DNA from 2 places in the Promicromonospora sp. NPDC050262 genome. Region 2 is predicted to be linked to the other one. Evidence: predicted binding sites of a transcription regulator. Region 2 holds the regulator's gene; the other holds the start of a gene.

Region 1 (8,869 bases), on a different contig from region 2:
CGCTGGAGATCTCGGCGGCGGCGAGCCCTCGGGCCGCGCTCGCGGCCCTGTACGAGTACCTGTCCGCGCGCGTGGACGCGGAGCTGCTGCCCTGCAGCGCGGACGTGCTCGACCGGATGATCGGCGCGGACGCCCTCTGGACCGAACCCGCCGCCATGACGGACCCCGCCCGGTCCGTGGGGCAGTCCGCCGAGGCCCGGGAGCTGCGCCTGCTCGCCGACGACCTGGCGACGCTCCTCGACACGCACGCCCCGCGCCTCATCGCCACCTCCACGTCGCAGGAGTGGGACCGGGCGCGCCTGGCAGGCCGGACCGCGACCGGCCTGCTGCGCTACCACTTCTGGATGGCCGACCCCTCGCCCGCCCGCATGCCGCGGCTGCTCGCGGTCCGCGACGCGATGATGGCCGACAACCTGCTCGCCCTCGCGGAGCGGGGCCCCGTGCTGGTCAATGCCCACAACAGCCACCTGCAGCGTGGCATGAGCACGATGAGCATGTGGGACCACCCGCGGCTGGAGTGGTGGGGCGCCGGTGCGCTGGTGAGCGCCCGGCTGGGCGATCGGTACGGGTTCCTGGCCTCGGCGGTCGGCACCATCCGGCACCAGGGCGTGGACGCCCCGCCGTCGGACAGCGTCGAGGGTCTCCTGTCCGCGCTCGGTGCGGACCGGTGCGTCGTCGACGCTCCAGGTCTCTCCAGCGGAGCGTCGCTTGTGGCGCGGGTGTCCCCCTGGTTCGGTTACGCGCCGCTGGACCCGGCCCAGCTCGCCGGCCTGGACGGGGTCGTGTTTCTCCAGGACGTTCCTGAGGACTGATCCTGCGTCCGAGAACCGGTCCTGTCGGATCGTCGGCCGAGGTCGCGTGGATCTGAGACCGGCGCGCCACGGAATCGATGCTCACCATCTGCTCTCTGCCGGTCGAGTAGTGACGCCTATGGCACCCCGAATGCCTGCTATCTAGCCGATTCTGCTCTCAGTGCGCACCCGCTTCAGGAAAGCGGGTGCGCACTGTGTGGAGTGAAAGTAGGAGTAGTATCGCGCTACTACTCGTACTACTACGAGTGGAAGCAAGGGCAGCGGAAACAACGACGTGGGGAACGACGTGCGGGACAAGGAACGGGTCTTCCAGGCGGCAGACGCGCTGGCGGCCGAGGGTGCGGCGCTGACCGTGACGAACGTGCGCGAGCGCGCCGGCTGCTCGAACGCCACAGCCACGAAGTATCTGCGGGAGTGGCGCGACGCGAGGGCAGCCGAGAACGACGCGCGCAGCGCGCTCCCCGAGCTGCCCACCGCGGTGAACGCGCTGGCGGAACGCGGTCTGGAGGCCCTGTGGGGTGCGGCGGTCGAGGCAGCACGGGCGGAGCACGAGGCGGCCGCCGCGGCGTCGGACGAGGCGCTGACCGCCGTCGTCGGCGAGGCGGACGCCCTGGCCGCACGCGTGGACGAGGCCGACGCCGAGCTGGTCCAGTTCCGTGCCCTGCTGGAGACTTCGCGCGAGCATGCACGGTCCGTCCAGGACGAGCGCGACGCGGCCGAGGAGGCCCGGGCCGACGCCGCGGCGTCGGCCGCCCGGCTGGAGGGCGAGCTCGCCGCCGCACAGCGAGCGCTCGATGCGGTGCGTGAGGAGCTCACCGAGGCCCGGGCGGGGGCTGCTGCCGCCGAGCGGGCGCGCTCCGAGGCGGAGTCGGCCCGTGCACAGGCGGACGGTGCCGCCGTGGGCCTGCGCGAGTCCCTGACGGACGTGCGCGGTGCGCTCGAGGCCGCGCGGGGCGACGTCGCGCAGGCCAACCGGGACCGCGCCGCTGCCGATACGGCACGAGCCGGCGCCGAGGCCTCCGTCGCACGGCTGGAGGGTGAGCTCTCCGCGTCGCGTGACGCGCTGGAGTCCGCGCGCAGGCAGGCGACGGAGGCCGAGCAGGCGCGCATCGCGGCGATCGCCGGCCAGGCGCAGGCCGAGGGCGCCGCCGCGGGGCTGCGGGAGGCGCTGGCCGCGGCGGTTCCCGCGACCGCCGAGCCGGACAAGGAGACGGCGGGCTCCTGAGGGGGCGTGCCGTCTCGGGGGCCGCCGTTCTCGGGACGGCGGAGCCGGGCCGATGCAGATGCACCGGCCCGGCGAGTGTCAGTGGCTGGTGCTGAGATGGCGGCATGAGCCTTCGAGGATTCGCCACCATCAACTACTGGGCCGACGACGTCGTCGCGGCCGCTGCCTGGTACGCCGAGGCGCTCGGCGTCGAGCCGTACTTCCAGCGCCCCGGGCCGGACGGCAAGCTGGCCTACGCCGAGTTCCGGATCGGTGACAACGAGGCCGAGCTCGGGCTCGTCAGCCGGGCGTTCGCGCCCCCGGGCCTGCCCGACCAGCCCGGGGGCGCGCTCATGTACTGGCACGTCGACGACCTGGAGGGCACCGTGGCCCGGCTGCTCGACCTCGGCGCCACCGAGTTCGAGCCCGTCACCGTGCGCGGGCACGACTTCGTGACCGCCTCGGTGGTGGACCCGTTCGGGAACCTGCTCGGGGTCATGTACAACCCGCACTACGTCGAGAAGTTCGGCGCCGCAGCCAGGACGTCGTGATCGCGAGCAGGCTGCCTGCTAGCGGACGTGTCGCCGGGTCAAGTGTTATCCACAGATTCAAAACCGGACAAGCGCATCGAACGTATGTTCGATAAAATCGGAGGGTCGGCACAGCAACGGAACCGGGCGGGGGTGACGCGAGATGGACTGCACGCCAGTGCCTCCACCCGAGCCCCGTCAGGCGTGCGGACCACGCGCCCTCGAAGCCGTGCTGAGCGATCTGGACGTGCTCACCGACGAGCTGGTGGCGTCCGCCGGACCGGATGCGGTCGCCGGTGTCGGCGAGTCCTCCGGCACCGGCGGCGTCGCGGCACCCCGGCTCGTCGCGGCCGCGCCGAGGCTGCGAGCGCTCAGCGCCCGCCTCGAGACGGTCCGGCTGACGTGGCTGCCTGTGATCGAGGCCGCGCACCCCTGGCAGGGCACGGGCGCGCGGACGTTCTCGGCCTGGCTGGCGAGGACGGAGAACATCAGCACGACGACCGCCAAGCGTGAAGCCCGTACGGGCCGGGTGCTGCGTGATCACCTGCCCACGACCCGGGCGGTGGCGCTCTCGGGGGGTATCGGCGTCGACCACGTCCGCGCCCTCGTGGACGTCGCGCCCACCAGCGACGCACGCAAGGCTGCGCTGGCGGCGCCGATCGAGCCGGAGGAGCTGCCGGAGCCGTCTGTTGCAGCCCTGGATGCGCCGGACGGCGGCGGTGGCGCTGCGGACGACTCCGGGAGTGATGCTGCCGCCGCCCCGGGTGCCGGTGACGATGCCATCGACGGCGAGCACTCTGCCGAGCCGGCCGCCACGGACGCCGACCTCGAAGCGGTGGGCGACACTCGTCCTGCTCCCCCGGCGATCACCGGTGAGGAGTACCTGACCGGGCTGGCCGGTGCCTGCGACCCGGCGCGCTTTCGTCGGGTGCTGAAGCGGTTCGGCCAGGTCGCGGATCCCGACGCGGACGACCGCGGCTACCGGCAGGCGACCGAACGGGAGCACCTGGAGGTCTCGCCGACGTTCGGGGGCTGGCACGTCAACGGATTCCTCACCGACGAGCACGGACACCTGCTCTCGACGGCGCTCGGCTCGATGATGGGCGCTTCGGCCGTCGGCGACGACCGCACGCCGACCCAGCGCCGGGCGCAGGCACTCGCCGATCTCGCACGGGACGTCCTGGACAACGGCCGCGTGGGCTCGGGTGCCGCGGTGCGTCCGCACGTCCACGTCACCGTCTCCCTGACGGAGCTGGTCCGGAGCGGTCGGGCCAACGGAAACACCGGACTGAGTGGTGCGGGACTGAGTGGCGCCGGGTCGTCCGGCCCGGGATCAAGCGGTGTCGGATCGAGTCAGATTCCTGACGCGACAGGGATGGAGCAGGGCAGCGTCGGTGTCGGTGTCGGTGTCGGTGTCGAGCAGGATCTCGTGGGCGGTCGCACCGGAGGCCGTGGCGGGCTCCGTCCCGGCGACCTGACGGCGCTGACCGCTCAGCCCGCGACGTTCACGGGGGCCTCCACGACGGGGAGCGTCGTCCCGCGTGACCTCCTGCGGCGGCTCCTGTGCGACGCCGAGGTCACGCGCGTCGTGTTCGGGCCCGACGGGACCGCGATCGACGTGGGACGTGCCCAGCGCACGGTGACCGGGCAGATGCGGAAGGCTGTGATCGCTCGGGACCAGCATTGTGTCTACCCCGGCTGCGACCAGCCGCCCAGCCGGTGCGAGGTGCACCATGCGCTACGGCACTGGGCCGACGGCGGGGAGACGTCCGTCGCAAACTCGGCCCTGTTGTGCTGGCATCACCACACGCTCGTGGACACCACCGGGATCACGATGGCGTGGGATCCGAGCGCGACACCGGATCAGCCGGGGCGGTGGAGGTTCACCAACCGCCACGGTCGCCGAGTCGGGTTGCCGTGGACCCGTGACAGGGCTGCCTGACAACCGCTGCGTGCGGTCCCCCGCTAGGTTGCGTCAGTGACTTCTGCACCAGTGCCCTCGCCGTCCGTGCCCTCGCCTTCCGTGCCTCCGACCTCCGCGCCAGAGATCATCGGCGCCCTGCTCGACCTGACGGCCTGGACCGTCTTCGACGTCGACCCGGAAGGCCGGATCCTCGCAGGGAACGACGAGTCGGACAGCATGCAGCTCGTCGAGATCGCGTCTGACGGCACCCGGACACAGCTCACCGCGCTGCCCTCGCGCTGCTCCGGCCGTTACGTGCCGGGCATGCGCCGGGTGGTGGTGCAGCACGACAACGGCGGCGACGAGCAGATGCAGCTCAGCCTGCTGGACATCGAGACGCTGGATGTCGACCTGCTGGCCGTCGACCTGCCGGACGTCGAACGCACCGCGTCGCGTGCCGGTCTACCTTCCGGCCCGCCCGCTCGTCTGCCCGCCACACTCGCCGACCTGACTCCCCTGGTCCACGACCCCGCGTACAAGCACGACCTCGCCGACGTCTCCGCCGAGTCCGTGGTGTTCCTGACCAACCGGCGCGACGGCGTGGACTTCGACGTCGTGGTGCACGACCTGGCGACCGGCACCGAGACCACGCTGTACGACGGCGGCGGGTACCTCGTCGACGCCGTCGCCTCCCACGACCGGCACTCCGTGGCGATCACGACGCTGAGCAGCCGCCCGCGCTCCACACAGGTTCTCGTCGCCGGAGGTGAGATCGCCGCGAGCTCGACCACCGCAGCCCACGGGACGACCGGGGGCCACGGGACGACGAGCGAGACCCCGGAGGCGCACACCGGAACAGCCCGTCCCGTCGCCGTCACTGCGGCCGACGAGCACGCCCACCACACCCACGTCGCCTGGACGGCGGGCGACGAGGCACTGGTCATGGCCTCGGACCACGAGCGGGAGTTCGCCGCCGTCGTTCGTGTGCGTACCGGCAACGTCCACCCGGTCTCCGCCGACCCCAACCCTGACCCCGGCACCGGCACCGGCACCGGTGCCCACGACGCTGCCCTCGATGGTGCGCCTGCCGGAGCCGACGGGACCGTCTGGGAGACCCTGGTCGAGGCCGACGACCACGACCTCGAGGTGGTCCTGTCCCCCGACGGCTCCGCGATGGTCGTGGGCCACCACCAGGACGGCGTCACCACGCTGGCCGTCCACGAGCACGAGGGCACCCACCGCTGCGACGTCGCGCTTCCGGACGACGGCGTGCCCACCGTCATCTGGGCCCCGGACTCCTCACGGTTCGCCGTGCACGTGACCGCCTCCGGCGACCCCGGCTCGATCCACCTCGTCGACGCCGCCACCGGCACCGTCAACACCCTGGTCGACGGCCGCGCCCAGATCCCCGACGGCCTGCCTATCTCGCTGCCCACGGTGCACCGCGTCCCCACCCCGGACGGCGAGCAGATCCCCTGCTTCGTGTACCGGCCGGCCGGCACTAAGCACTCCGCCACTGAGCACGCTGCCGACAAGCACGCCGGCACTGAGTACTCCGGCGACGAGCACTCCGGCGACGAGCACGACCACGTCCCGAGCTCCGCCCCCGAGTACGCCAACGGCGCGACCGTCGCGGGCGCCTCCGTGGTCCTGGTCCACGGCGGACCCGAGGGCGAGGCGACCCGGCTGTTCTCCCCCGTCATCCAGGCGCTCGCCGGCGCTGGGTTCACCGTCCTGGTCCCGAACGTCCGCGGCTCGGCCGGCTACGGCAAGCGCTGGGTCAGCCTGGACGACGTCGAAAAGCGCCTCGACTCCGTGGCCGACCTCGCGACCCTCCGCGCCTGGCTGCCCGAGCTCGGCCTCGACGCCGACCGTAGCGCCCTCTGGGGCGGCTCCTACGGCGGCTACATGGTGCTCGCGGGTACGACCATGCAGCCGGACCTGTGGGCTGCCGGAGTCGACATCGTCGGCATGTCTTCGCTCGTGACCTTCCTCGAGAACACCTCCGAGTACCGCCGCGCCGCCCGCGAACGCGAGTACGGCAGCCTCGCGCACGACCGCGACTTCCTCGTCACCGCGTCCCCCATCACCTACCTCGACCAGCTCCGCGCGCCGCTCTTCGTGATCCACGGCGCCAACGACCCGCGGGTCCCGCTGTCCGAGGCGGAGCAGATCGCCGCGGCGCTCGCGGACCGCGGCATCCGGCACGAGCTGCGGGTCTACCACGACGAGGGGCACGGCCTGGCCAAGCGGGCGAACCGCATGGACGCCTACCCGGCGGCGATCGAGTTCCTCACGGAGATCCTGGCGCGCTGAGAAGCCTGGCCCGCAGGCCCGCAGGCCCGCAGGCCCGCGGGCTCGTAGACCCGCGGGCTCGTAGACCCGCAGGCGCATAGGCCCGCGGGCCATGAGCCAGCACGGCGTCACGGCAACGGGGCGCCAGGGCAGCGGGGCGTCACGGCAACGGGGCAGCCATGTCGCCACGAGCCCCGCGGGTCGGGGACATCCCGGCTTCGGCGGATCCGGGCGCGGGCGTGCCTTCCCCGGACCCGCCGCTAGCCTCGGTGCGTGACCCGCGAGGAGCGCCGCCTGCGCCTGTCGATCGACGACCAGATCGAGAACCGGTACCTCGAGGTGCCCTTCGAGATACCGGCGGGGCGCGACACCGACGCCCTGGAGGTCACCCTCGCGTACGACCGGGACGCCGCCGTCATCGACCTGGGGTGCTACGACCCTGAGCGGTGGCGCGGCTGGTCCGGGGGCGCCCGGTCGCGGTTCGCGATCACCCCGAACGCGAGCCCCGGCGCCGCCGGGCGCGACCGGCGAGGCACAGCCACGCCCGGGTACGAGCCAGGCGAGATCGTCCCGGGCCGGTGGGCGGTGGTGCTCGGCCTGCACGGGCTGCCGGCCGAACCGATCGACGTGACCGTCACGATCGCCACCGGGGCCGACGCCGGCCCGGTCGAGGACGAGCCGCCGGCGCCGCCCGCGCCGTCCGGCACCGGGTCCGGTTCAACGACAACCGGGACGAGCCGTCCGGGCGGCGGCGCCCACGGCGGCACCCGCCTGGGGCGGGACCTGCCCGCGCCCAGCGGTCTGACCTGGTACGCGGGCGACCTGCACGCACACACGACGCACTCGGACGGGACGCTGAGCATCGCCCAGCTCGCGGCGGCCGCCGTCAGCCGGGGGCTGGACTTTCTCGCCGTGACCGACCACAACACGGTCTCGCACCACGCGCACCTGCCCGGGGTCGGCGCCGCGTATGACCTCTGCCTCCTGCCCGGGCAGGAGGTCACCACGCACGCGGGCCACGCCAACGCGTTCGGCGAGATCGGCTGGGTGGACTTCCGCCGTCCGGCGGCACTGTGGTTGTCCGACGTCGAGGAGCGCGGCGGCCTGCTGTCCGTGAACCACCCGCTCCAGGACGACTGCGGCTGGCAGTACCCCGTGCGCACCGGGTTCCTGGAGCTGTGGCACATCTCGTGGTTCCTCGACCTGACCGCGACGGGACCGTGGGCCTACCTGCGAGGCGTCGGCGGGCCGGCGGCTGATCGAGCGGAGGCCGGGTCGGCCGCCGGGTTGTCGGGAGTGTCGGCCGCCGGAGCCGCCGGTATTCCCGTGTTCCTGGGCGGCAGCGACTTCCACACGCCCGACCAGGGCTACCCGCCCGGCACGCCCACGACCTGGGTCGCCGCCGAGGACCGCACTCCGGAGGCGATCCTGGACGCCGTCCGGCGGGGACGGACCGCCCTCAGCAGGTTCCCCGGACCGGGCGAGCCCGTCCTGGTGCGCGTCGGCGACGACCTGGTCGCCGTCGACGCGGACGGCACCGTGCTGGTGGAAGGCGTGCCCGACGGCGGCACGGACCGTCGTCGCCGGGTCCGCGGGGACCGCGTGACGTTCTCCGCACCGCCCGAGCACGGCCCCTACCGCCTGGAGGCGGCCGACCGGACCCTGCTCGCGATCAGCGCGTGAGGAGGCTCGCGATCAGCGCGTGACGGGCGCGTCGCCCGACGCTCCGCCGGCCTCCTCCGGCGCCGCCGGCAGTCGGATGAACCGCGACACCGCCGTACCGACGACGAGCAGCGTGAACGGGTACACGGACAGGTACACGCGGAACGCCTGTCCCGGGTCGGGGCCGGGGTCCGCGCCCGACCGGTACCCGAACCACAGCGCGAGCGACGCCAGCGCCGCCGCCGTGATCAGGCCGTTGAGCCGGCCCAGCGCGCCGAACGCCGCCAGGAACAGACCGCTGCGGTGCGTGCCATGGCGGGCGGCGTCGGCGTCGAGCACGCGGGCGATCACCAGGTCGTTCGTCGCCAGCACGCCCGAGTACCCGACGGCGACCGCGAGCCCGGCAAGAATCCCGGTGAGCAGGTCGGTCGCGAAGTACAGCGGCACGAACCCGACGGCCGCG
Region 2 (8,869 bases):
ACCCGGGGCTCAAGATGGCGCAGGGCGCCATGCTCCAGCTCTTCGAGACGGCCGAGCGCATGGCGGCGCAGGACACGACGGCGGACGTGCTGTGGTGCTCGCGCCCGGACAACGGCTGGGGCGGGTTCGGCGACAACGTGACGCGGCTGCACGCCGCGCCGCTGCACGTGGCCGGCCTGATCCGCACGCACCTGCTGGGCGAGTCGACGGGCGTGTTCACCTCGGCGACCCTGGCGCTCGGCGGCACGTTCGACGCCGTCGCCGGCACGCTCGGGCTCAAGGGCGAGGACGCCCCGCCGTGGCAGGGCCTCGACGCCGGCAGCCCGTTCGACTACCCGCGCCAGGGCATCCTCTACATCGCGCGGCACCTGCCCGCCCCCGGCCGCGAGCCGACCACGGAGGCACAGCTCGACGAGATCGCCGAGCTCATCACGGCCGCCGGTGGCCGCACGCTCGGGCTGTTCTCGTCCCGGCGCGCGGCGAACGCGGCGGCGGAGGCGATGCGGGAGCGGCTGGACTTCCCGATCCTGGCGCAGGGCGACGACCAGCTTCCCACCCTCGTGCGGGAGTTCGCCGAGGACCCGGCCACGTGCCTGTTCGGCACGCTGTCCCTGTGGCAGGGCGTCGACGTGCCGGGGCCGTCCAACCAGCTCGTGCTGATCGACCGCATCCCGTTCCCGCGCCCGGACGACCCGGTCAAGGCGGCGCGCGCCCGCGCCGTCGAGCAGGCGGGCGGCAACGGGTTCATGGCGGTGTCCGCGCAGCACGCGGCGCTGCTGCTCGCGCAGGGCGCGGGCCGCCTGGTGCGCAGCATGGACGACCGAGGCGTGGTGGCGGTCCTCGACCCCCGGCTCGCGACGGCGCGGTACGCGTCGTTCCTCACCCGGTCGATGCCAGGGTTCTGGCCGACCACCGACCCGAAGCTGGTCCGCGCCGCGCTCGCCAGGCTCGACACATAGCCTGAGGGCATGGCAGCCCCCTCGGACGTCTCCGCAGCCCAGCCCGCCGGATCCCGCACCACCAAGATCGCCGTCGTGGGTGCGGGGGCCGTGGGATCGACGCTCGCCTTCGCGGCGCTGACCCGCGGCTCGGCCCGCACCATCGCCCTGCTCGACATCGACCGGCAGAAGGTCGACGCCGAGGTGCTGGACCTGCAGCACGGGCTGATGTTCACGTCCCAGGCGCACGTCATCGGCTCGGACGACCCGGCGGTGTGCGAGGGGGCCGACGTCGTGGTGGTCACGGCGGGCGCCAAGCAGAAGCCCGGCCAGAGCCGCGTCGACCTCGCCGAGGCGACGATCGGGCTGATGCGCACGATCCTGCCCGGCCTGGTCGAGGTGGCGCCGGACGCGACCTACCTGATGGTGACCAACCCCGTGGACGTGGTGACGTACGCGGCCCTCAAGATCTCGGGCCTGCCGCGCGAGCGGCTCTTCGGCAGCGGCACCGTGCTCGACTCGTCGCGGCTCCGCGTGGTGCTCGCGGAACGGTGCGGGGTGGCCGTCGGGAACGTGCACGCCTACATCGCCGGGGAGCACGGCGACTCGGAGATCGCGCTGTGGAGCTCCGCCTCGATCGGCGGCGTGCCGCTGCTCGACTGGGTGCCGGTCGGCGGCGCCGCGCCCCTGGACGCCGCGGTGCGCGCGGAGGTGCACCACGAGGTGGTCGACTCCGCCTACCGGATCATCGCGGGCAAGGGCGCCACCAACTACGCCGTGGGCCTGGCCGCGACCCGCATCATCGAGGCGGTGCTGAAGGACGAGCGCCGGATCATGCCTGTGTCCTCGCTGCTGGACGACTACCACGGCATCAGCGACGTGTGCCTGTCCGTGCCGTCCCTGGTGGACCGGCGGGGCGTCACGGACACCGTCCGGGTGCCGATGTCGGACGACGAGCTGGCCGGGCTGCGCGCGTCGGCGGAGAGCGTGCGGGCGGTACAGCGAAGGTTCGGGTTCTAGGTCCCGACCGACGGGAACGGGCTCGACCAGCGACTGCCGGTCGAGCCCGTTCCCGTCGGTCGAGCCTGTCGAGACCTCAGAGGCTGCGCAGCACCGCGACGACGCGGCCCAGGATCTGCGCCTCGTCACCCGGGATGGGCTCGTAGGCGGGGTTCTGCGGCAGCAGCAGCACGTGCCCGTCGGTCTGCTTGAACGTCTTGACCGTGGCCTCGCCGTCGATCATGGCGGCGACGATCTCGCCCTGCTCGGCCACGTTCTGGCGGCGCACGACGACCCAGTCCCCGTCGCAGATCGCGGCGTCGACCATGGAGTCGCCCGCGACCTTGAGAAGGAACAGCTCGCCGTCACCGACGAGCTGGCGGGGGAGCGGGAACACGTCCTCGACGACCTGCTCGGCGAGGATCGGGCCACCGGCCGCGATGCGGCCGACGAGCGGCACGTACGACGGCGGCGGCGTGCTCGCGTCGTCCGGAACCGAGCCGCCCCAGTGCACCTGGCCGCTACGCCGCGGCTCGGGCCAGTGGATCTCGCCGCGCGTCGGCTTCTCGACCTGCTCGGCCAGGGGCTCGACGAGCTCCATGGCGCGCGGCCGGTTCGGGTCGCGGCGCAGGAAGCCCTTCTTCTCCAGCATCTGGAGCTGGTGCTTGACGCTCGACGGGCTGGCCAGCCCGACGGCCTCGCCGATCTCGCGCATCGACGGCGGGTAGCCGCGTGTCTCGAACGACTGCCGAATCGTGTCCAGCACAAGGCGCTGCCGCTCGGTGAGGCGGTCCGCCGGCGAGATCGCGTGCACGTCGGCGACCGCCCCGTCGCCCGGCGCGTCCAACGTGGCGACGCCCGAGAGTGCCGTGTCGACGGCTCTCGTGTCGCTGGTCCCGTCCCGTCCCGTCATGCCCGTGCCCCTCCCGTTCCGACAAATGTTCTCCTGTGCGCTGCCCACTCTAGATCACAAATGTGCTCGGCTCAAACGAATGTTCGAGCGTGTCTCGACTTCTACGGTGTCCCGTGCTACACAATGGTACGAGCGTTCGACGAACGTGTGTATGACGGACAAGAGTTCGAGTCACCTTTCGAGGAGGGGCCATGGGGGACGTGATCCCGCTGCGGCAGTACACCCCGGCGTACGGACCGGCGTACGCGTCGGTGCCCGGGTCGAGCGCGGCGCGGGCGTATCAGCCGCGCCCGACGTACCCGCCGAGCCGGGCGTCCGCACCGCCCCGGCCCCGTCCGGCCGGCCACTCGTACCCGGTGCGCGGGCCGCGCACGTTCGCCGACCGGCTCGGGCTCGCGGGGCTGCGGCTCACGCGGCGCGGCCGGGTCGTGCTGGTGCTGCTGGTGATGCTCGTGGTCGCGCCGATGGCGACGTGGGGAGCGACCGCCGTCGCCAGCTCGCCGGGCGAGCCCACGGAGGTCCGGGTGCACGCGGTGCAGCCGGGGGAGACGCTCTGGGGCTTCGCCGAGCAGGTCGTGAGGCCCGGGGAGGACGTGCGGCAGGCGGTCGCGCGGCTGCAGGACCTCAACGAGATGACGTCGGGCACCGTGCGGGTCGGCGAGCTGCTGCTCCTCCCGAAGGAGTGACCGGAGGGCCCCGCGGAAGGGGCCGGACGGGCCGCAGAAGTGGACGGAGGCCACGATTCGCCGTCAAATGTTGCGGCGATGTTGCATGGGGGTGGTTTGCCCGCTTACGGTCGGGGCGCGACCGGATGTCTCCGGTCCGTGGCCGACCACGCAGGAGTGAGCATGCACTGCCCGTTCTGTCGCCACGCCGACTCGCGCGTGGTGGACTCACGGACCGCCGACGACGGCCTGTCGATCCGGCGCAGGCGGCAGTGCCCGAACTGCAACCGGCGGTTCACCACCGTCGAGACGGCCAGCCTGTCGGTGGTCAAGCGGTCCGGCGCCACCGAGCCGTTCAGCCGCGACAAGGTCGCCGCGGGCGTGCGCAAGGCGTGCCAGGGCCGACCCGTCAGCGACGACGACCTGGCGATCCTGGCCCAGCGGGTCGAGGAGACCCTGCGCAGCAACGGCAGCGCGGAGATTGACGCGTACGAGGTGGGCCTCGCGATCCTGGGCCCCCTGCGCGAGCTCGACGAGGTGGCGTACCTCCGGTTCGCGAGCGTCTACCAGTCGTTCGACTCGCTCGAGGACTTCGAGAGCGCCATCACCTCCCTGCGCGCGGAGCGCGCCGAGCGCGCGGCGGAGCGCGCCGCCGCGCAGGCGTAGCGGCCCGGACGGGCCGCTCGCAGGCGAGGGTACGAAAAGCGATTGGCACCCCGGCGCGCGGTGGGGCAGGCTGGGGCCGACGACGGACCCGATCGAGGGACCCCCGAAACAGGAGGAGGTGATCGGTGTGACGGACGAGAAGCCTGGTGCCGAGGAGGCAGTGGCTCAGGACGCTGAGGCGCCCAAGGCCGCGACCGCGCCGAGCGTGGACGCGAAGGCACGGTTCAAGGAAGCGCTGGACCGGAAGAACGCCGCACGCGGCCGTTCCGCCGCAGGCGACGTGAACACGGGCTCGGTGCACGGTTCGGAGACGACCGGCCCCGTGCAGAAGATGTTCCGCCGCAAGTCCGGCTGAGCCTGCTCGACCGAGGCCGCTGACCAGGTATCTGAGCTGGTCAGCGGCCTTTGCCGTTCTCGCGAGGCGCCTAGAGAAGGAAGAGGCGACCCGTGATGACACGGTTGATGACACAGTTCGAGTACCCAGGGGTGCCCGTCAATACCAGTCGACACGCGACGTTGGCGGTCCCGGTGGCACACCTCAGGTACATGACAGACCCGCTTAGCAAGCCCGGGGACCGCACGCCGATGTGGACTCTCGAGGAACTTTGCGCGTACCTGCGCACGACGCCAGCGACGGTCCATGCGTGGCGCAAGCACGGGCAGGGACCCCGCGCCGACAAGGTCGGGCGCCATCTGCTGTTCGCTGACGCGGACGTGCGCGCCTGGCTCAAGTCCCGTGTCGCGGGCACTGACGGCGATGACGACGGGGCTGCGCCGGAGCATCGCACCACCGGGTCGGGGTGGTGAGTCATGGGCGGGACCGAACTCAAGCCGGGCGAACACGGCTGTATCTCCGTCAAGCAGACCGGACCCAAGACGTGGCGGGCAAGAACTAGCTGAAGCTCCTGCTGGAGAGATTGTGCCCGTCTCTCGAAACGCATCCCATGAGGACAAGGCGCGTCTCGCAGTACAGGCCGCGGTCGTCAAGCTCCTCGCGGCTGGACGTGGCTCGGACGAACTCAAGCCGGATTCGAAAGTCGGACTCGCATGTCGCCAGTGGATCACCGAATTGCAGGTGCGTTCTGCGTGGCCACGGCCACCCTTGAGGACGCAGACGATCGATAAGTACGAGTATCAGCTCGCCCGATATGCAGTGTTTCGCGGCGTGGGCGACGGCCTCCGGGTCTCAGACCTGGCCGGACCTCGTCATAGTCTTCGGAAATGGAGAGTCGGGGGCCGACGGAGCTCGAGGAGCTGCCTGATGGGTCGCTACGTGGGCCGGACGATGTCGCTTACCGCCGCACACCTCAGCGCGTCAATCGCCGGCTCGGGAGAGAGTTGCTCGCCGCTGGCGCCATCGTGGTCACGGAGCATCGGCAAGGGAAAGCACAAGGCGCTCAACCATTGGCGTGTCTCGCCAAACCGGAGGTGGCGATGAACGAGCCGGACCCTTGCTCGCGGTATTCACACCCGGCCTGGGGCGTCGTCTACATTGCCGAGGCTCCAGGACCGCTACCGCTGGTCGAGGCACAGGAACCGTCGTGGTTCGCGGCATTGGGCGAGGAGACACAGGAGCAGCTGCGGGATCGGTGGTGGCGGGACCTTGTTTCCTGGCTCTCTCACGAAGGAGCCAATGTCGTTGTCGTGTCGCTCACAACGTTGGACTTTGAGACGGCCAGCGAGGCTGGCTACACGCGAATCGATAAGTGGCATTGGCGCGCGGCCTGGGAACCAAGCGCGGCTGAGGCCCTCTACCGGATGGATCCGGACTGGGCAGTCGTGAAGAGCGGAACCCGGCAGTTGCTTTCGATGTTCGAAACCTGGGACGGGGTCACGACAGAGCAAGACCTACGCGAGCCCTGGTTCGCCGTTCACGAGAACTAAGATTTCACGCGCCGGATGCTGCTTCGGCATCGGGGGCATTGTCCGGCAGCACCTCCATCATGTGCGTGTGACACTCAAGGACCTTTGGAAACTGTGATGCTCAGAGCCGTTGGCTGACACGGTTCGTGACACAGTTGCCCGGCTGGAGGGCCCTCTGACACGCGTCATGACACTGTTGCAGGACCCACGGATGCCTACGGTTGCCCAGCGTCTTGTCCCCGTGTCATGGTGGGGCACACAGTCCGGGAGCGGCGGAATATGACCGTTCTGGCCGCCCCTTATCGTCGGGCGGTGCGGATCGAAACGCGCCTCGCGAGCGGTCCCAGCGCCTTTGCGCGGTCCAGAAGATGTTGCGGCACCGAGAGGAACCGGTGCCCGAAGAAGAGCTCAGCGATCCGTCCCGGTCGGGAGCGGCGTCGACGGCTCCGGCAGGGCGATCGCGCGGAAGACGTTCTCCGGGTCGAAGCGGCGCACGGCCGCGAGCAGCCGCTCGGTGTTCGACGCCGTCGGCCTACGCGATCTGGGTCGCTTCGCCCGGCCCCAGCATGATGTGGGGGCCGCGGTTGCCGAACGCGGTCTCCGTCACGGCACGCGCCGGGCGCCACCCTGACGGCGGCGCCCAGCAGCGGCCTGCGTCAGCGGCGCCTCTCGATCGTGAGATCGCCCTGCACCTGGGCGCGGATGTGGTCGCTGGCCAGCATCGCGTGCGGGAAGCCGAGGTCGACGGCGCTCACGTCGTCGAGCTTCTCGAGCTGGGCAGTGCTGAGGTCGACGTCGAGCGCTTCGAGGTTCTCGGCGAGCTGCGCCGGCGTGCGGGCGCCGACAACTGGAGCGGTGACGCCCGGGCGCCCGAGCACCCAGGCCAGGCTGACCTGGGCGGGCGTCCGGCCGATCGCGGCGGCGATCTCCTTGACGGTGTCCACGATCGCGAGGCTGCGCTCGTTCACGCCGCCGAGCGCGACGTTGAACTGCTTCCGCGCGCTCCCGCCGTCGCCCGGCGAGGCCCCGGCCAGGTCCTGACGTGAGTACTTCCCCGTCAGCACCCCGCCGGCGAGAGGGGACCAGAGCACGCCACCGAGTCCCAGCTCCTGAGCCATCGGAAGCAGGTCTCGTTCGCCGGTGCGCTCGACGAGGTTGTACTCAAGCTGCATGGCGACCAGCGGGGTCCAGCCGCGGAGGTCCGCGATGGTCTGCAGGCGGGAGACCTGCCAGGCCGGCGTGTTCGAGATCGCGATGTAGCGGACCTTCCCCTGGCGGACCAGGTCGTCCAGTCCGCGCAGGATCTCCTCCACCGGTGTGCCAGGGTCCCAGACGTGCAGGTACAGCAGGTCGATGTAGTCCGTGCCGATCTGGCGGAGGCTCGTCTCGACCGATGTGAACAGGTTCTTGCGGCTCGCTTCGCCGGAGTTCGGATCTCTCGTGTCACGGAGCGTCGTGTACTTCGTCGCGATCACCAGGGCGTCACGCCTGCCGCGCGCGAACTCGCCGAGCAGCCTCTCGGAGGTGCCGTCGGTGTAGGTGACGGCGGTGTCGACGAAGTTGCCACCACGGTCCACGTACTCGTCGAACAGGTGGCGGGCCTCGTGCTCGTCGGCTCCCCAGCCCCAGTCGTTCCCGAAGGTGGCCGTCCCGAGAGCCAGGGGAGAGACCCGCAGGCCGGAGCGGCCCAGCTGACGGTAGGTGTCGAGTGTCAGTGGCATGTCATTCTCCTTCGATGGTGCCGACGCCGGCGCGTGTGGAGCTCGTCGGAGTGCCACGAGCGATGGTGTTCACGCGCCGAGCCCGTAGCCGCCGGCGACAGTGATGTCCTGTCCGGTGATGTACCGAGCACGGTCTGACGCGAGGAAGGCGACGGTCTCGGCTACGTCCCGGGGGGACCCGAACCGGCCGAGCGGGACGCGCTCGCGCATCGCCTCGCGGGCGTCGTCCGGCAGGCCGAGCTTCGAGAACAGGGGTGTGTCGATCGGGCCAGGGCTGACGGAGTTGACCGTGATCTGGCGAGGGGCCAGCTCGAGGGCGAGCGACGGAACCATGGCGAGCAGTGCGCCGCGGGTCGCCGCGCCGACCGACGCCCCCATGCTGCCGCGGCGTGCCCCGACGCCGACGGTGAGCACGACGGACCCGCCGTCGGCGATCTGTGGCAGGAGACCCTGGAGCGTGAAGTACGGGCCCTTGAGGTTCACGGCGACCTGGCGGTCGAACGACGCCTCGGTCACCTCGGGCAGGAGGGCGGGCTGAAAGGTTCCCGCGTTGAGGAACAGGAGGTCGAGTGCGCCGAGCCGCTCTGCGACCACCCCTCGGATCTCGTCGACTGCCGAGACATCGCCGGCGTCGGCGTGGATCACGGTGACGCCGCGGGGCAGCTCCTCCCGCGCACGGGCGAGCGAGGCCGGGTTCACTCCGGTCACGGCCACCCGATGGCCCAGGTCGTGAAGTACCAGGGCTGTGGCGCGCCCGATGCCGGACGTGCCACCAGTGATGAGTGCTGAGGGCATGACTCTCCTTCTGAAGCAAGCCTGATCGCTGTAAACGGGGGGTCCTCCGTTTAGGCTCACTGTACGCTAAGTGAGAGTGGCTCCCGTTTGGTGCCGCCGTCATGGGTGAGAGGGATCGCATGCAGGATCGATCGAGCGCGCTCCGGGCCGATGCGCGCCGCAACCGGGAGCGCATCATCGCGACCGCTACCGAGGTCTTTGCGACCGACGGGCCGATCTCCCTGGAGCAGGTCGCCAAGCGGGCCGGTGTCGGCAGTGCGACCCTGTACCGGCACTTCCCGACGCGTGAGGACCTTGTCGAAGAGGTTT

Evidence for each region. Region 2 encodes LexA, which represses DNA repair genes until DNA is damaged. Its sites were predicted from a motif close to TCGAACANNTGTTCGA; they were not measured.
Region 1: a site for LexA is predicted at 2,644-2,659, ahead of AB0I29_RS07145 (DUF222 domain-containing protein). Genes of this name have one in related genera too.

Annotation. Positions count from the first base shown of each region.
Region 1 is NZ_JBFAKX010000003.1:360,250-369,118, forward strand. Features, by position in the region: gene AB0I29_RS07130 (erythromycin esterase family protein) at 1-812, shown strand, start outside; gene AB0I29_RS07135 (DNA-binding protein) at 1,087-2,037, shown strand; gene AB0I29_RS07140 (VOC family protein) at 2,142-2,567, shown strand; gene AB0I29_RS07145 (DUF222 domain-containing protein) at 2,776-4,488, shown strand; gene AB0I29_RS07150 (alpha/beta fold hydrolase) at 4,570-6,765, shown strand; gene AB0I29_RS07155 (CehA/McbA family metallohydrolase) at 7,018-8,427, shown strand; gene AB0I29_RS07160 (MFS transporter) at 8,440-8,869, opposite strand, start outside.
Region 2 is NZ_JBFAKX010000012.1:42,213-51,081, reverse strand. Features, by position in the region: gene AB0I29_RS18290 (ATP-dependent DNA helicase) at 1-959, shown strand, start outside; gene AB0I29_RS18285 (L-lactate dehydrogenase) at 969-1,958, shown strand; gene lexA (transcriptional repressor LexA) at 2,035-2,784, opposite strand; gene AB0I29_RS18275 (hypothetical protein) at 3,042-3,536, shown strand; gene nrdR (transcriptional regulator NrdR) at 3,699-4,181, shown strand; gene AB0I29_RS18265 (DUF5302 domain-containing protein) at 4,309-4,536, shown strand; gene AB0I29_RS18260 (helix-turn-helix domain-containing protein) at 4,632-4,988, shown strand; gene AB0I29_RS18255 (hypothetical protein) at 5,616-6,065, shown strand; gene AB0I29_RS18250 (aldo/keto reductase) at 6,701-7,765, opposite strand; gene AB0I29_RS18245 (SDR family oxidoreductase) at 7,835-8,560, opposite strand; gene AB0I29_RS18240 (TetR/AcrR family transcriptional regulator) at 8,680-8,869, shown strand, end outside.